2 regions of the Shewanella sp. MM_2022_3 genome follow, and region 1 is predicted to be linked to the other one. Evidence: predicted binding sites of a transcription regulator. Region 1 holds the regulator's gene; the other holds the start of a gene.
What was found. Region 1 encodes FliA, which starts transcription of late flagellar genes. Its sites were predicted from a motif close to CTAAAGNTNNNNNNNNNNNNGCCGATA; they were not measured.

Region 1 (8,290 bases):
GCTCTAGATAGAAGAGCGGCACGGCCTTGTTGCGAACGATGACAGTGAGTTGTCCGTCAACAATGTTGGTTTTGGTAAGATCGAGATGAAAAATCTCATTAACACTGGATAAAGGTAATGCAAAAACTTGTTTCGCAACATCAACCATAAGCGTTGGCATAATTGCCAAGGTTAACGGCACTTTAATCTCAAGTATGGTGCCTTTGCCTTTCATCGAGTCAATATGCACAGTACCGTTGAGTTGGGTGATACGGGTTTTAACCACGTCCATCCCCACGCCACGACCAGAGATATCTGAAATCTCGACCTTAGTCGAAAAGCCTGGGGCAAAGATCAAGTTATAAGCTTCATTGTCCGTCATACGCGCAGCGGAATCTTCATCCAGCACGCCACGTTTAATGGCAATTTGTTTTAACTTTTCGGGATCCATACCTGCGCCATCATCTTCGATTTTTAGCAGAATATGGTCACCCTCTTGGCTTGCCGATAGAGTAATCGTCCCCGTTCTGGGTTTACCAGAGGCTTCACGGTCATTTGGCATTTCAATACCATGGTCGACCGAGTTACGAACCAAGTGCACTAAAGGATCCGCAAGCGCCTCAACCAAGTTTTTATCAAGGTCAGTTTCTTCACCGACCAACACTAAATCAATTTCTTTATTGAGCGTACGGGCTAAATCACGAACAACGCGAGGGAAACGGCCAAAAACCTTTTTGATAGGCTGCATACGGGTTTTCATGACCGCACCTTGCAAGTCAGCAGTCACTAAATCTAGATTCGCGAGTGCCTTAGACATCTCTTCGTCATCACGACTAATGCCCAAACTTACCAAACGGTTACGTACTAATACCAGCTCTCCCACCATATTCATGATTTGGTCGAGTCGTGCAGTATCTACGCGAACGGTCGTTTCACCTTGAGGAACATTTGCTGATGCGGCAGCGGCCGCTTTAACAGGAGCCTTCTCGGCGAGCGCAACTTCGGCCTGAGGTTTAACTGCTGGAGGTGTTACCGGAGTAACACTGGCTTTAGGCACAGCAGGAGCCGCAGCAGATGTGGCAGGAGTGGGAGTCGGTTTCGCAGATTCCACTTTTGCAACAGCTTTGGCTGGTGCCCCACCTTTTCCATGAAGTTCGTCGAGTAAACGCTCAAATTCATCGTCAGTAATTTCGTCTGAATCGACAGCAACAGCAGTTGGTGTTGGTGTTGACACTGGCACAGCAACAGTTTCAACCTTAGGCTGAGGTGATATAGGTGTATCTACTTTGCCATTAAATTTTCCTGAACCATGAAGCTCATCAAGCAGGGCTTCAAACTCATCGTCAGTGATATCATCACCCGAGCTGGTAGCTTGTTGTACTTTGGGCTTGGCTGTATTTGATACAGAGGGAGTTGACGCAGTGGGTACTGCCACAGCATCAGCATTAGTAGTGTTAGTCACACCGGGACCTTTTCCACTACCGTGCAGTGCATCAAGCAAAGCCTCAAACTCCGCTTCATTAATCTCATCAATACTTGAGTTTGAAGAACTCACAGCCTCAACAGGCATCTCTTCAACTGCGACAACGTCAACAACAGTTTCAATAACGGGCTCGGGTTCGGGCTCAGCAATAGATTCAGGCTCTGACGCAGTTTGTCCTAATTCTGACGGCAGAGGCTCACCAGAACTAAGTAACTTTAACTTTGCAAGTAATGCAGCATCAGCAGGATCTTGTTGCTCTCCCTGCTGGGTTTGAGCAAACATGGTGTTAATCGCATCAACAGCCTGAAGAATAATATCCATTAATTCTGCTGTGACACTGCGCTTGCCAGTACGCAATAAATCGAATGTGTTTTCTGCCTCATGGCAGACATCAACCATGGGAGTCAAACTTAGGAAACCTGCGCCGCCCTTTACGGTGTGAAACCCCCTAAAAATGGCATTTAGCAAGTCAGTATCATCAGGATTATTCTCAAGGGCAACAAGCTGCTCTTGAAGCAACTCTAATATTTCCCCCGCCTCGATTAAAAAGTCCTGGAGTATCTCTTCATCTACATCAAAGGCCATCAAATTGACTCCCAGTTAGAAACCCAGACTCGATAGCAGATCATCCACTTCGTCTTGACCTGTTACTACATCTTGACGAAGCTCGGCATTCATTATCGGCCCTTCAGCTTCAATATTATTTTTCTGAGTAATCTGACTCTCAATTATTGGCTGCTCACCAAACACCGTCAGCATAGACACCAGATTACTTTCAACTTCCATCACTAGATCGATTACCCTGCGGATCATTTGTCCAGTCAGGTCTTGAAAATCCTGCGCCATCAATATTTGGTTGAGCAATTCGCGTAATCGGTTTGAGTCCAATTCACTTCGCGACATCAAATGCTGAACGTTATGGCAAAGCACCTTAAAATCACTGAGGGCAATTTCACGACGCATTAATTTGTCCCACGATGGCATCACTTGTTGGATGTTCGCGGTTAATGCATTCGCTAACGGCAAGCACTCCTCAACAGCATCCATAGTCTTATTTGCAGCTTGTTCAGTCATGTCAATGACATAACTTAGCCGTTCCTTAGCATCGGGTATTTCTGTATTGGCTAACTCAACTAACCGATTATCGATTTGGAAATCCATAAGAGCGCTATGCAATTGGCGAGTGAGTTTGCCTACCTCATCAAAAAGTTCCCTCTGAAGAGGAGCTGCCAGTTCTCTTAATAAATCATCAGCTTGATTTTGTTCATTCGCGCTTAACAGTTCGACTAAACGCTGAGCATGCTCGAGCGTGATGAGCCCTGATGTATGTGACTTCATAGCTCATCCCTGCTTAAGCGAGTCGTTCGAATATTTTATCTAGCTTCTCTTTCAATGTTGCTGCGGTAAAAGGCTTTACCACATACCCATTCACACCCGCTTGTGCAGCAGCAATAATTTGTTCACGTTTTGCCTCGGCAGTGACCATTAATACCGGTAGATGCTTCAAGGAGTCATCGGCCCTAATGGCTTTAAGTAAATCGATACCCTGCATGCCTGGCATATTCCAGTCTGTAACGACAAAATCAAAATCGCCTTTTTGCAACATTGGCAAGGCGGTTGAGCCATCGTCCGCTTCCTGGGTGTTGTTAAAGCCCAAGTCTCGCAACAAGTTCTTGATGATACGTCTCATTGTCGAAAAGTCATCAACGATGAGAATCTTCATATTCTTGTCCAAGGTTTCCTCCGGTGAGCTGACATTCAGTGCTCAATTAATAATTATACTTATGTCCAATGCTTGAGTTTGCCTTTGAGTCGCAACATTGCCTGACTTAATATCTGGCTAACACGCGATTCGCTTACCTCAAGAATGGCGCCAATCTCTTTTAAATTCAATGCTTCATCGTAGTATAACGATAGCACTAGCGCGTCCCTTTCGGGCAATAATTTTATCGCCTCAACAAGTGCAGAATGAAACTGGGTTTCTGCCAAGACCTCAAACGTACCATCGCTAATATCATCGCTTGTAGTGAGTATATCCTGTGATACGCCTAAGTCTTCTATCCCTATGATTTTACCAACAGAAACATCATTAAGAATATGATGGTACTCATCGAGCGTCATATCAAGTTTTTCTGCAATTTCTGTGTCGCGCGCATCACGACCTAGCACTTGCTCTAATTCATCAATGGCTTGGGCAACTCGACGATTATTTCGGTGGACAGAACGAGGAACCCAATCGCCACGGCGGATTTCATCCAACATGGCGCCACGGATCCTTATGCCGGCGAAGGTTTCAAACTTTGCACCTTTACCGCCATCAAACTTAGATGATGCTTCTAATAATCCCATCATCCCCGCCTGTAGCAGGTCATCTAACTGCACAGAGGCAGGTAATCTGGCGAGCAAGTGATGTGCAATTCTTTTAACCAACGGTGCATACTGTTCAACGATTGACGTTTTATTGTCTAAACAAGTATACGCTGCGGCTTTATTCACTCGTTTTTTCCTCTTGAAAATCTGGTCGTTGAACTAAGCGCTCAACGAAAAACTCCAAATGCCCACCAGGTTGCTGTGGTACTGGCCAGCTCATAATTTTATTCGCTAGACCTTGGTAAGCAATTGCAGCGGGAGACTTAGGATAAGCTTCAACCACTAACTTTTGCTTGCGAACCGATTTACGCAAATTTTCATCAAATGGAATGGTCGCAACTAATTCAAGTGCCACGTCCAAGAATCTGTCGGTCACTTTACTGAGTTTAGCAAACAATTCCATACCTTCGCGTAAACTACGCACCATATTTGCAACAATTTTAAAGCGGAAGACGCCGTGTTCACGGCTGAGGATTTTGATTAACGCATAGGCGTCAGTAATAGACGTTGGTTCGTCACAAACAACAACCAACACATCCTGTGACGCACGGGAGAAACTGAGTACCATGTCAGAAATCCCCGCGGCAGTATCCACGATGAGAATATCAAACTGGGTGCGCATCTCACTGAAAGCACGAATTAAGCCCGCATGTTGCGCAGGACTTAGCTCTACCATGCCCTGAGTACCCGATGTAGCTGGCACAATCCCAATACCTTTAGGCCCCCGGACAATAATGTCATCTAACTCAGCATCGCCAGACAATACATGGGAAAGGTTACGTTCAGCACGGATCCCTAACATGACATCGACGTTTGCTAAGCCAAGGTCAGCATCAAGCACTAAGACACGCTTGCCCTTCTCGGCTAATGCTACAGCAGTATTGATGGATACGCTGGTTTTACCCACACCACCTTTACCACCCGTAACCGCGATTACTTTCACTTTTTCGTTATAGGGTTGATTAATCATACGTAAACCACTTGCTTGATCCAGGGTCATAACTCTACTCAAATGCACAGGTCATATTATCTGACCACGCTGTGTCTGGTAACGATTGTTGTTCTGTGTTTTCTAAGGCCGCTAATGCTTGCTCAGCGAGCATCAAAGTATCAGCAACTTTCATATCTTCGGGCACTCGCTGCCCATCCGTAACATAACTTAATGGCAATCCACTTTGGATCAACACACTTAATGCGCCCGCTAAAGACACAGATTCATCAAGTTTGGTGAGTACAACACCAGATAAGGGAATGCGTTTAAAGTGATTTACAGCATCTTGCAGCACGCGGCGCTGTCCTGTGGCAGACAGTACCAGATAACTGCGGATAGGTATTCTGCTATTTGCAGTTAAATTATCAAGTTGCTGGTAAAGCCGCATATCTCGTTGGCCCATACCCGCGGTATCTATCAATACTAGCTTGCGATTTCTAAACTGATACAGAATTTGCTCTAGTTCAGCAAGGTCATGGGCTTGTTTGACTGGGCAGCCCATGATTTTGCCATAGGTGGCCAATTGCTCATAGGCGCCAATACGATAATGATCTGTGGTAATCAATGCCACTTGGTCAGCACCATGGTGAGCAGCAAAGCGTGCGGCCAGTTTAGCCAAGGAAGTGGTTTTCCCCACACCAGTGGGACCAACTAATGCCACAACACCGCCTTGCTTAACAATATCATCACCTTGATTATCAAGCATATTCGCAAGACTTTGCGGCAGTGCACGAACTAATTCTGCAGGAGTATAGTGTTGGCTCAGCGCAGCTAATTTGTTTGCCACCGCTGGTGAAAACTCGGCCTCCAACAACTTTGACTCCAGCATGGCACCGACAGGGTCGATACGCTTTTTATGCTCAGTCATCAATGCTGAAACCTGATGGGTCAACAAATTACGTAAGGATGATAACTCGTCGCGCATGGCTTCAAGATCGGCATTTTGCTTTTGCGAACTCTGTGACTTTTTATCGAAGGGATTGCCCATATCACGGCGCTCAGCTTTAGGCGCAGCTGCGGTAGCTTGTAATCCTTTAGCCCATGCAGGAAGCTCTGCATCTTGTTGTTGATGCGTGAGTTGTTGGTTTAAACGATTTTGTTGCTTCTCAAGCAAGGCTTGGAGTGAGTCCGCTGGCGCCGAGGGTTTTAGCTTAGTTTCAGCGCGGATCGGCGCTTTGGCGCCGAGCGAAACTAAGTCATCACTCACATCCATAAAGGTCGGAGTGGCAGCAGGCGCTTTCGCTTTTGGCTCGTCGTAGTCAACGGCAGCGACAATCTCAATACCGCCATTCACCTTTTTATTGGACATAATCACCGCATCGGAGCCGAGCGTGTCCTTCACTTGGGCCAGTGCAGCACGCATGTCTTTGGCAAAAAAACGTTTAATCTTCACTTATGCGTCCTCTACTGGCCGACGGCAGACACTATGCGTATTTGCTTTTCATCGGGGATTTCTTGGTAAGAAATCACTCTGAGATTAGGAATAGTATATTTAACAAAGCGAGACAGTGTCGCACGTAACATACCTGACGTTAGCAAAATAGCGGGCTGGCCAACCATTTCTTGCTTTTGAGCGGCATCCGCTAAGGATTGCTGCATACGCTCTGCAAGACCTGGCTCGATATTTGGACCATCGCCACCAGTTGCTTGCATTGATTGATGCAACATCTGTTCCAATTCTGGCGCCAAAGTTATGACAGGTATTTCGAGTTCAGGGCCTGAGATCTCTTGAACTATCATGCGCTTCAATGCGATACGCACCGCTGCCGTTAACACTTCAGTATCGTTACTCTTAGTGCCGTATTCTAACAAAGTTTGCACTATGGTACGCAAGTCTCTGACAGAAACTCCTTCATTTAATAGGTTTTGCATCACTTTTACGACATTTCCGAGCGGCATCACATCAGGAATAAAGCCATCCACCAACTTAGGCGAGTGTTTAGCAAGCATATCCATCAGTTGTTGCACTTCTTCGTAGCCTAAAAGTTTTGCTGCATTATTCGTCAATATTTGGCTGATATGAGTTGCCACTACCGTCGCTGCATCCACTACCGTATACCCTAAGGTTTGGGCATGTTCACGCAGCTCAGGGGCAATCCACACGGCTTCGAGACCAAAGGCAGGATCACGGGTCTCAATGCCATCTAACTTACCGTACACTTGTCCCGGATTAATGGCGAGCTCGCAGTCATGGCGAATATCCGCCTCACCCACAACAACGCCCATAAGAGAAATACGATAGGCATTAGGCGAAAGGTCTAAATTGTCACGTATGTGAACCGCAGGAACCAAGAATCCCAATTCTTGCGAAAGCTTTTTACGTACGCCCTTGATCCGGCTGAGTAATTCTCCACCTTGACCTTTATCGACTAAGGGAATCAAACGGTAACCCACTTCAAGACCAATAGTGTCGACATGATGCACATCGTCCCAGCTAAGTTCCTTAGGCTCTCTTTCGGCTCTTTCCGTTGGGCCCGTTTTGACTTGTTCGAGGGCTTTGGCACGTTTAGCCTCATTACGTTTAAATATAAAATAAGCCGCACATCCCGTTAAAACGGCGAAACTTAAAAACGCCATATGCGGCATTCCAGGCACAATCCCCATAACGAACAATACGCCAGCAGCAATCCCTAGCGATTTATGACTGTCAAACATCTGACTCATCAACATCTGACCCATATCGCCAGATTCATTTTGGCGAGTTACCATCAATGCCGCAGCAATTGACAGTAATAAGCCTGGGATTTGGGCGACTAACCCGTCACCTATTGTTAAGAGGGTATAAATTTCAACCGCTTGAGAGAATGTCAAACCATGCTGCACAATCCCGATAATAAAACCACCGAGAATGTTGATCACTAAAATCATGATACCCGCGATAGCATCGCCCTTAACGAACTTAGACGCACCGTCCATTGCGCCATAGAAGTCAGCTTCGCGGGTGACTTCAGCCCGCCTAGTTCTGGCTTGATCTTGATTAATAATCCCCGCATTTAAGTCAGCATCAATTGCCATTTGCTTACCAGGCATCGCATCCAAGGTAAAGCGAGCACTCACCTCAGCAATCCGGCCAGCACCTTTGGTAACAACAGCAAAGTTGATAATAATCAGAATGATAAATACAACTAGACCAACGGCATAGTTACCACCAATCACTACGGAGCCAAAGGCTTCAATGACCTTACCCGCCGCATCACCACCGTTGTGACCTTCGAGTAATACCACACGGGTCGATGCCACGTTAAGTGCAAGTCGAAGCAGTGTCGCAACTAATAAAACGGTTGGAAAGGCAGCAAAGTCTAAAGGTCTATCGGTATAAATCGCGACCAAAAGCACAATCAAGGCTAAAGCAATGTTAAAGGAAAATAAGATGTCGAGTAGAAACGGGGGAATTGGCAGTACAATCATCGCCAATGCTGCAAGCACTAGTGCTGGCGTACCTATGCCCTTAAAAGAGCTTAGCTTCA
Region 2 (8,290 bases), on a different contig from region 1:
AATGTCTGACAGCAATACTTTGTCAGCCCGGAGGCGACTATGTTCAATTTAAAATCTGCTTTTGCGTTAGTGTTAGTCAGCGCACTCAGTGCCAATGTCTACGCTAATGTTATCAATGCCGAAATTATTATCGACACCAGTGATTTACAAACAAGTATCAATGCCGAACTGACGGCAACGATGGAAAAAATGCACCAAGAAGCACTGCAAGATCCCACCTTATTGATTGCCGATGAGGTGCTACCAGCACAGCAAGTGGTCAAAACCGAGTAAATTGCACTGCTTCGCAATAACATAAAAGCCGCATTCCAATGCGGCTTTTTTGTATTCGTAATCCCGTAGATTGCTGCATATCAAGGTCAAACCTGAGGCTTGACCTTGCATACGCTTTGCTGGCTATCGCTTAAGGGCGGTAAACCTTAACATTGTGATAACCTTGCTCAATCAGGTAAAGTGCCTGTAATTTACTCATCACGCCGCGCTCACAGTACAGCAGGTAAGTCTTTTGCTTATCGAGATCGGCAAACTGAGTCGCTAATTTGAAGAAAGGAATGCGCTTGATTTCCACGCCTTCAATCTCCAGCGGTTTATTCTCTTCTTCCTCTGGGGCGCGAATATCAATCACCACTTCATTGGTGTCGATAGCAACAACGGTCTCAGTTTCAGTGATACGGGTATTCATTTGTTCTGCTATCTCCCGGATATCAATAGCCACGGCTTGCTCTATGATACGGTCAATCAAATCCTCAGAGAATTTCGTCTCTTCCGCTTCCACCTTAGCCAGTACCGCTTTAACAGTCGGCTTTTGTGAAATCACCCCGCAATATTCCGGCATAGACTTAGCAAAATCTTCGGTGCCGATACGGCGGCATTCATTGATAATATCTTGCTTATCCATAGTGATCAGCGGACGCAAAATCAACATATCGGTGCAACGATCAATCACGTTTAAGTTGGTTAAGGTTTGGCTCGACACTTGACCCAAGCTTTCACCAGTCACAATCGCCTGAATGCCCATACGCTCGGCAATACGTGCCGCGGTGCGCATCATCATCCGTTTGAGCACCACGCCCATTTGACCGTTGTCGATTTTCTCTAAAATCTCGGCCACCACAGGCTCAAACGGCACGGACACAAACTTCACCTTGTGGGATTCACCATAGGTTTTCCACAAATGGTAAGCAACCTGCTTAACGCCAATCTCGTGCTGCGCGCCGCCTAGGTTGAAGAAACAGTAATGGGTACGAGCGCCCTTCTTAATAAATTGATAACTCGATACGCCCGAGTCAAAACCGCCCGAAATTAACGACAACACATCTTCCTGCGTTGCCATTGGGAAACCGCCTAAGCCTTCGATACGCTTAGTCACCATATACAGTTTATCGCCCTCGATTTCGAGGTTAACAGTGACTTCGGGGTTCTTTAAGCGCACGCCAATCGCATCGGTAAACTGGTTTAAACCACCACCGACATAACGCTCTACTTCAATAGAGTTAAAATCGTGATTACCAGTGCGCTTGACGCGTACACAGAAGGTTTTGCCGGCAATTTGGTCACGGTAAACGGGCAACACTTGCTGATAAATATCATCCACAGAGGTAAAGCTGTATTCATCCACTTGCACTACATGGGCGATCCCAGGGATACAGGCTAAACGCTCACCAAAGGCCTGAGCTAATTCAGGTTTATCATTTGGCACCTTTACCCAAATACGGTCCCATTGACGTTGCACTTTAGCATCTTCATCAACTTTTTTGAGCACGTTACGGATGTTGGTTTCAAGCATTTTAGTGAAGCGCATGCGCACAGGCTTACTCTTCATCATGATTTCTGGGTACAGCTTTACAATAAACTTCATGGGATTTCCGCGGGCAATTTTGGCAACAGCAAAATTGGTTAAAAGAATAATCGCCGGATTATAACAAACTCACGGCGATTGGCGCACCTGTTTCCACACTAGGACTGCTCGTGGCGTGCGCTTACGCACAGTTGAACTTATAGTCAAAAAAGCCCAAATAAAAAAGCCGTGAGCAAGTCACGGCGTTTTTATCAAATAACTGATTTGGATTAAAAGCTATTTACCTACTTGAATTTCTTCGGATTCTTTTGCTTTACCTTGTTCAATCGCAATCTCAACTCGACGATTTCGCGCGCGATTTTCAGGCGAATCATTTAGGACAATTGGATTATTTGAGGCCATACCAACCACTTTCATCCGTTTAGGATCAAAACCCTTGACCTGCAATAACACATCAGCCACAGCTACAGCACGTTTACTGGAGAGATCCCAGTTTGAGCTATAGAGCTCATCACTTATCTGCATATCGTCGGTGTAACCCGATACGGTGATAATTCCCGGCACATCTTTGAGCAACTCACCGACCGAGCGCACCACTGGTTTAAATCGCGGTTGTAGGAAACCAGAGCCTGAGGCAAATGAACCTTTTTCACGGATGCGAATAATAATTTGCTGTCCAAGTGACTCAATTTCAATCGCCCCATCGGTGATCTCTTTATTGAGCTCCTGCGCCATTTTTTTCACTTGCTGATTGATCTTATCCTGAGCTGCCGCAGCCTCGGCCTTCACCGCATCAGCGGTTTCTTGAGCAGTGGCCGTTGCTTCACCACCTCGCTGCGAACCGTTCTGTTGTTGTACCCCACCCGCACTATCATCTTCCCCCGCTTGGAAATCCAACGTGGGTTCGGTCATTTCATTGGTTTGTTGGTTGATGATCTCAATCGGCGTGGGATCGGGACGACCAGGACGGAACTCGAGGGCAATCACAGACGTCCCCTTAGGAATATCTTTGACTTCGACTTTGTTTTGCACCCCAAATGCATACTTCATCGAACCTGCAATCTGCTTAAACTTCATCACATCCATTTCAGAGAATGACAGCAGCAACACGAAGAAACACATCAAGAGGGACATCAAATCGGCAAATGTTGCCAACCAGAGTGGTGCTCCGGGCGGTGGACAGTTGCACTTAGCCATGGGCTACTCTCCGTCCGTTGTATCGATTTTCCGCTGTTTTTCAGCAAGATAGTTCTTCAAAAAGCCTTCAATTACTCGAGGGTTTTGGCCATCTTGAATCGCCAATACCGCATCCATAATCAAGTTACGGTTTAGCATTTCCTCACCCATTCTAAGGCTTAATTTATCGGCGATAGGAATACACACCATGTTAGCCACTACCGCACCATATAGAGTAGTTAACAACGCAACCGCCATTGAAGGGCCAATCGATTTCGGGTCCGACATATTGGATAACATCGCCACCAAGCCCACTAGGGTACCAATCATCCCCATCGCGGGTCCTACGTCACCAAAAGCCCGGAAAATGGCGATGCCGTTGCGATGGCGCTCTTCGGTGAGGGCGATATCTTTTTCAAGCGCGGCACGCACCACCTCACCGTCATGACCATCCACTAACATATCGACGGCTTTTTGCATAAAACTGTTGGAAATTTGTGCTTCTTCAAGAGCAAGAAATCCACCTTTACGCGCCGCATCAGCCATCGTCACTGATTGTTCGATAAGATCTTCAGGTTTATCAATTTTAAACATAAAGGCTTTTACTGCGATTTTTACCGCACCTAAAAACTGTTTTAAATTGAATTTCATCATCACGACAAAGAAGGAGCCACCAAACACGATAAAGACGGAAGGAATGTCGATAAAAATTGCAATGCCGCCGCTGGTTACCATGGCCCAAAGGATAAAACCAAAGCTCCCGACTAGTCCAATAACTGTAGCTAAATCCACAACGGCTCCTCAATATTCTGTATAAACGACATGATACTGACTCTATTGGCAAAATAACACTAAATGTCATCCGTCAACAGTTAACACTTTGGTCTTAACCCAAGCCTTATTTTATGATGTCTTAAGATGATTATAAGCATAATGCTACTATTGTCATTTATCGGACAAGCTCTAAGCAAGTTTAGCGGCAATTTCTATTTTCTGAAAAAAATTCAGCAACAAAGCGTGCTATCGAGCAAATATCCATCGACTGAATTTGACCCTTGAGCCGCCCTGATATACCTTGTGTCCGCTCTTTCAAAGGAATTATTAACGTGGCAAAGAAACCCGAAAATCTCAGTTTTGAAGAATCCCTTGGTGAACTCGAGCGCATCGTTGCTGAGTTAGAGCAGGGCGATGTCTCTCTCGATGATGCGTTAAAACAATTTGAACGAGGCATCAATCTGGTGCGTAACAGCCAGGCAAAACTTGAACAAGCTCAGCAAAAAGTGGCCATTTTACTCAAGCAGGATGAAAATGCGCCCCTCTCTCCCTATGCCGTTGAGGGCGAATAAGCGTGTTAGTCAATGCAATAAAAGAATATCAACAACGAGTTGATAACCAATTAAAACAACGTTTTAGTACACTCGAAGATACAGCTCCTCAGTTAAAAGCCGCGATGACCCATGGCGCCCTTTTAGGGGGAAAACGCATTCGTCCCTTCTTGGTTTACAGTGTCGGGCAAATGTTTGGCGTAGCACTTGAAAAACTCGATGCCTGCGCCGCCGCGATTGAATGCATCCACGCCTATTCGTTAATCCATGACGATTTACCCGCTATGGATGATGATGCACTTCGCCGTGGTCAACCCACAGTGCATATCGCTTTCGATGAAGCCACCGCAATTCTTGCTGGGGATGCACTACAAACCTTAGCTTTTGAGATTGTGACTGAAGCCGTGCCAGGGATTACCAGCGAGCAACATATCGCTATGGTCAGAGCATTGGCAAAAGCCTCTGGTTATCGGGGGATGTGCGGCGGTCAAGCCATCGACTTAGCCTCCACCGATAAGCACATTGACCTTAAAGCATTAACTCAACTGCATAATATGAAAACAGGGGCGCTGATCAGCTGCGCCGTTGAGTTAGCCTTGATCGCCGCGAACGCGCCAAAAGATCAATATCAGACTATGATGGAATTTGCCCATGCCGTAGGACTTGCCTTCCAAGTCCAAGACGATATTCTGGACATTATTGCCACCACGGAAGAACTCGGCAAACCTCAAGGCTCAGATGCCGAGTCAAATAAGAGTACTTTTCCGCAACTACTTGGACTGCAAGGCGCAAAAGATACCGCCGCGCAACTGATCCAAGAGGCACTATCAGCGCTGGCTAAATTGCCATACAATAGCCAGTTAATTGCAGACTTCGCCCGCTATATTATTGAGCGAAGAATATAAAAAGAGACGAAGTATCTCGCTATGAGTTTGGACATTTCTCAGTTTCCGGTGTTGGCACAGGCCAACACACCTAATGAACTCCGCCAGCTTCCACAGGCCCTATTACCCCAATTGGCCGATGAGTTGCGGGAGTTCCTTCTTAAGTCCGTTGGCATGTCCAGCGGACATTTTGCCTCTGGGCTTGGCACTGTCGAGCTGACTGTTGCCCTGCATTATGTCTATAACACCCCGTTTGACCGTTTGATTTGGGATGTTGGTCACCAAGCCTATCCCCATAAAATCCTCACTGGTCGCCGCGATAGAATGCACACCATTAGGCAAAAGAACGGTTTACACCCCTTCCCTTGGCGGGAAGAAAGTGAATACGACACCTTTAGCGTAGGCCACTCAGGCACCTCCATCAGTGCCGCATTAGCCATGGCCGTTGCCGCCGAAAAAGAACAGGCAGGCCGTAAAGTGGTTGCCGTGATTGGCGATGGTGCAATGACAGGCGGCATGGTGTTCGAGGCAATGAACCACGCGGGTGATTTGCACAATGATATGCTGATGGTGCTAAACGATAATGAAATGTCGATTTCAGAAAATGTCGGCGCACTCAACAATCACTTAGCCCAATTGATGTCAGGCCGCTTCTACACCACGATTCGTGAAAGCAGCAAGAAAGTACTCAAGGGCATGCCTGTTATCAAAGAAATGGCCAAGCGCACCGAAGAACACCTCAAAGGCATGGTGGTTCCTGGCACACTGTTTGAAGAATTAGGCTTTAACTATATCGGCCCTATCGATGGCCACGATGTCGATGCCCTAGTGGAAACCCTGCGCAATATGCGCAATCTCAAGGGGCCACAAGTGCTACACATTATGACCAAAAAAGGTCGCGGTTATGAGCCAGCAGAAAAAGATCCTATCGGTTGGCACGCCGTCCCTAAATTTGACCCATCACAGTTTAAGAAGCCAGCGACTAAGCCGGGACTACCAACCTTCTCCCAAGTGTTTGGCAAATGGTTATGTGATATCGCTGAGCAGGATGAAAAAGTCTTAGGCATTACCCCTGCCATGCGTGAAGGGTCGGGTATGGTGGAGTTCTCGCAGCGCTTCCCAAAACAATATTTTGATGCAGCCATTGCCGAGCAACATGCGGTGACCTTAGGCGCAGGGTTTGCCTGTGAGGGCTATAAACCTGTGGTCGCCATTTATTCGACTTTCCTGCAACGCGGCTATGATCAGCTTATCCACGACGTCGCATTGCAGCGTTTACCCGTACTATTTGCGATTGACCGTGGAGGTATTGTCGGTGCCGACGGCCCAACCCATCAAGGGGCGTTTGATTTAAGCTTTATGCGCTGTATTCCAAATATGGTGATTATGGCGCCATCGGATGAAAATGAATGTCGCCAGATGCTGTATACCGGGTATTGCTATGATGCAGGCCCAAGCGCAGTACGCTATCCAAGAGGTAGTGCAACAGGTGCGACTCAAGTTGAAGCCATGACGGCGCTGCCAATTGGTAAAGGGGTGATTAAGCGTTTAGGCAAACGTATCGCGATGCTTAACTTCGGGACTACCTTAGCCGCAGCACTCACTGCCGCAGAGAGTTTAGATGCAACAGTGGTCGATATGCGCTTTGTGAAACCGCTGGATGTGGATTTAGTCAAAGAGATGGCGCAAACCCACGATGTGCTCGTCACAGTGGAAGAAAACGCCATTATGGGCGGCGCTGGCTCAGGTGTGCTAGAGCTTCTGCAAAAGCTTAAAATGCCTAAACCTGTACTACAAATTGGCTTGCCCGATGAGTTTATTAAACATGGATCACCAGAAGAAGTGATCCATGACTTACAACTCGATGCCGAAGGCATGTTAGCGCAGATTAATGCCTATCTTGCCAATTAAGCTCAAGGGAGCTTGCTCCCTGTTTATGACAAAATAAGCTACTGATTAACTTACAATAAAAGTTTTAAACTAAAAAGGACTGCATCTGCAGTCCTTTTTATTGGTTTAACGTTTTACCGCTTACGCTTCAATATCAATCGAAGCAGACTCTTGGCTAGGGCCACCTTGAGACACCATCACCATGGCTGGGCGCAATAAACGGCTATTCAGTTCATAGCCTTTTTGCATCACTAACATCACAGTATTTGCTGGGAATTCAGCACTTGGTTGCATACCAATCGCTTGATGTTGATCAGGGTTGAAGGCTTGTCCTTGAGGATCGATTTGTTTTACACCAAATTTCGCCACAGCGGTCAACAAACTCTTTTGTGTTAACTCAACACCTTCATAGATAGCTTTAGTGGTTTCATCTTGCGGATTAGTCCCTTGCAGCGCTCGCTCCATATTGTCTATCACTGGCAGTAATTCGTTGGCGAATTTTTCCAGAGCAAACTTATTGGCTTTCTCTACATCCATCGCAGCGCGACGACGAATGTTATCCACTTCGGCAGCTGCACGTATTACTGAATCTTTTTGCTCATCAACTTTCGCCAAAGCGTCAGCGAGTAACTGTTCCAGCTCTTCAATACGGAAATTGGCTTGGGTAAGCTCATCAATCAGACTTGCTTCTTCGGTAGAAACTTCAGACTCTACACCCTCTTGGATCAGATCCTGTTCTGCTTTAATCGACTCGTTGCTCATTTTCACTCCAGCTAAAAATGCTTTGTTTCTAAATACTCTGGGCATATTATGGGGATCAATTTTGACGTTTCAAGGCCTAAGGCCAGATCTAGCATAAATATGACCACAAAGTTCCACACCATTGGCCTAATTGGTAAGCCGCATCATCCAGGGACAAATCAAACCCTCAAACGTCTGCACCACTGGCTGACGATGCAAGGTTATGAAGTCCTCGTAGAAGAGCGGGTAGCAACTGAGTTAGGCCCACAAATTGTGGCGGTTGATTTATTAGAGATTGGCGAGCGTTGTGATTTAGCGATAGTCGTTGGCGGTGATGGCAATATGCTCGGCGCCGCCAGAGTACTGGCGCGCTTCGATGTGGGCGTGATTGGTGTAAACCGTGGCAACCTTGGCTTTTTAACGGATTTACCGCCGGATGCATTCGAAGAGGCGCTCGCTAAAGTGCTCGATGGTGA

Region 2: the regulator FliA is predicted to act here: its motif matches at 3,925-3,951, upstream of pomA (flagellar motor protein PomA).

Annotation. Positions count from the first base shown of each region.
Region 1 covers NZ_JAKZGV010000013.1:24,750-33,039, forward strand. The annotation lists gene MMG82_RS09640 (chemotaxis protein CheA) at 1-2,047, opposite strand, end outside; gene MMG82_RS09645 (protein phosphatase CheZ) at 2,063-2,800, opposite strand; gene cheY (chemotaxis response regulator CheY) at 2,814-3,197, opposite strand; gene MMG82_RS09655 (RNA polymerase sigma factor FliA) at 3,245-3,958, opposite strand; gene MMG82_RS09660 (MinD/ParA family protein) at 3,951-4,832, opposite strand; gene flhF (flagellar biosynthesis protein FlhF) at 4,837-6,216, opposite strand; gene flhA (flagellar biosynthesis protein FlhA) at 6,228-8,290, opposite strand, start outside.
Region 2 covers NZ_JAKZGV010000074.1:749-9,038, reverse strand. The annotation lists gene MMG82_RS20475 (hypothetical protein) at 40-273, shown strand; gene thiI (tRNA uracil 4-sulfurtransferase ThiI) at 404-1,858, opposite strand; gene MMG82_RS20465 (flagellar motor protein MotB) at 2,075-2,995, opposite strand; gene pomA (flagellar motor protein PomA) at 2,999-3,766, opposite strand; gene xseB (exodeoxyribonuclease VII small subunit) at 4,081-4,320, shown strand; gene ispA ((2E,6E)-farnesyl diphosphate synthase) at 4,323-5,204, shown strand; gene dxs (1-deoxy-D-xylulose-5-phosphate synthase) at 5,226-7,094, shown strand; gene grpE (nucleotide exchange factor GrpE) at 7,215-7,835, opposite strand; gene nadK (NAD(+) kinase) at 7,935-8,290, shown strand, end outside.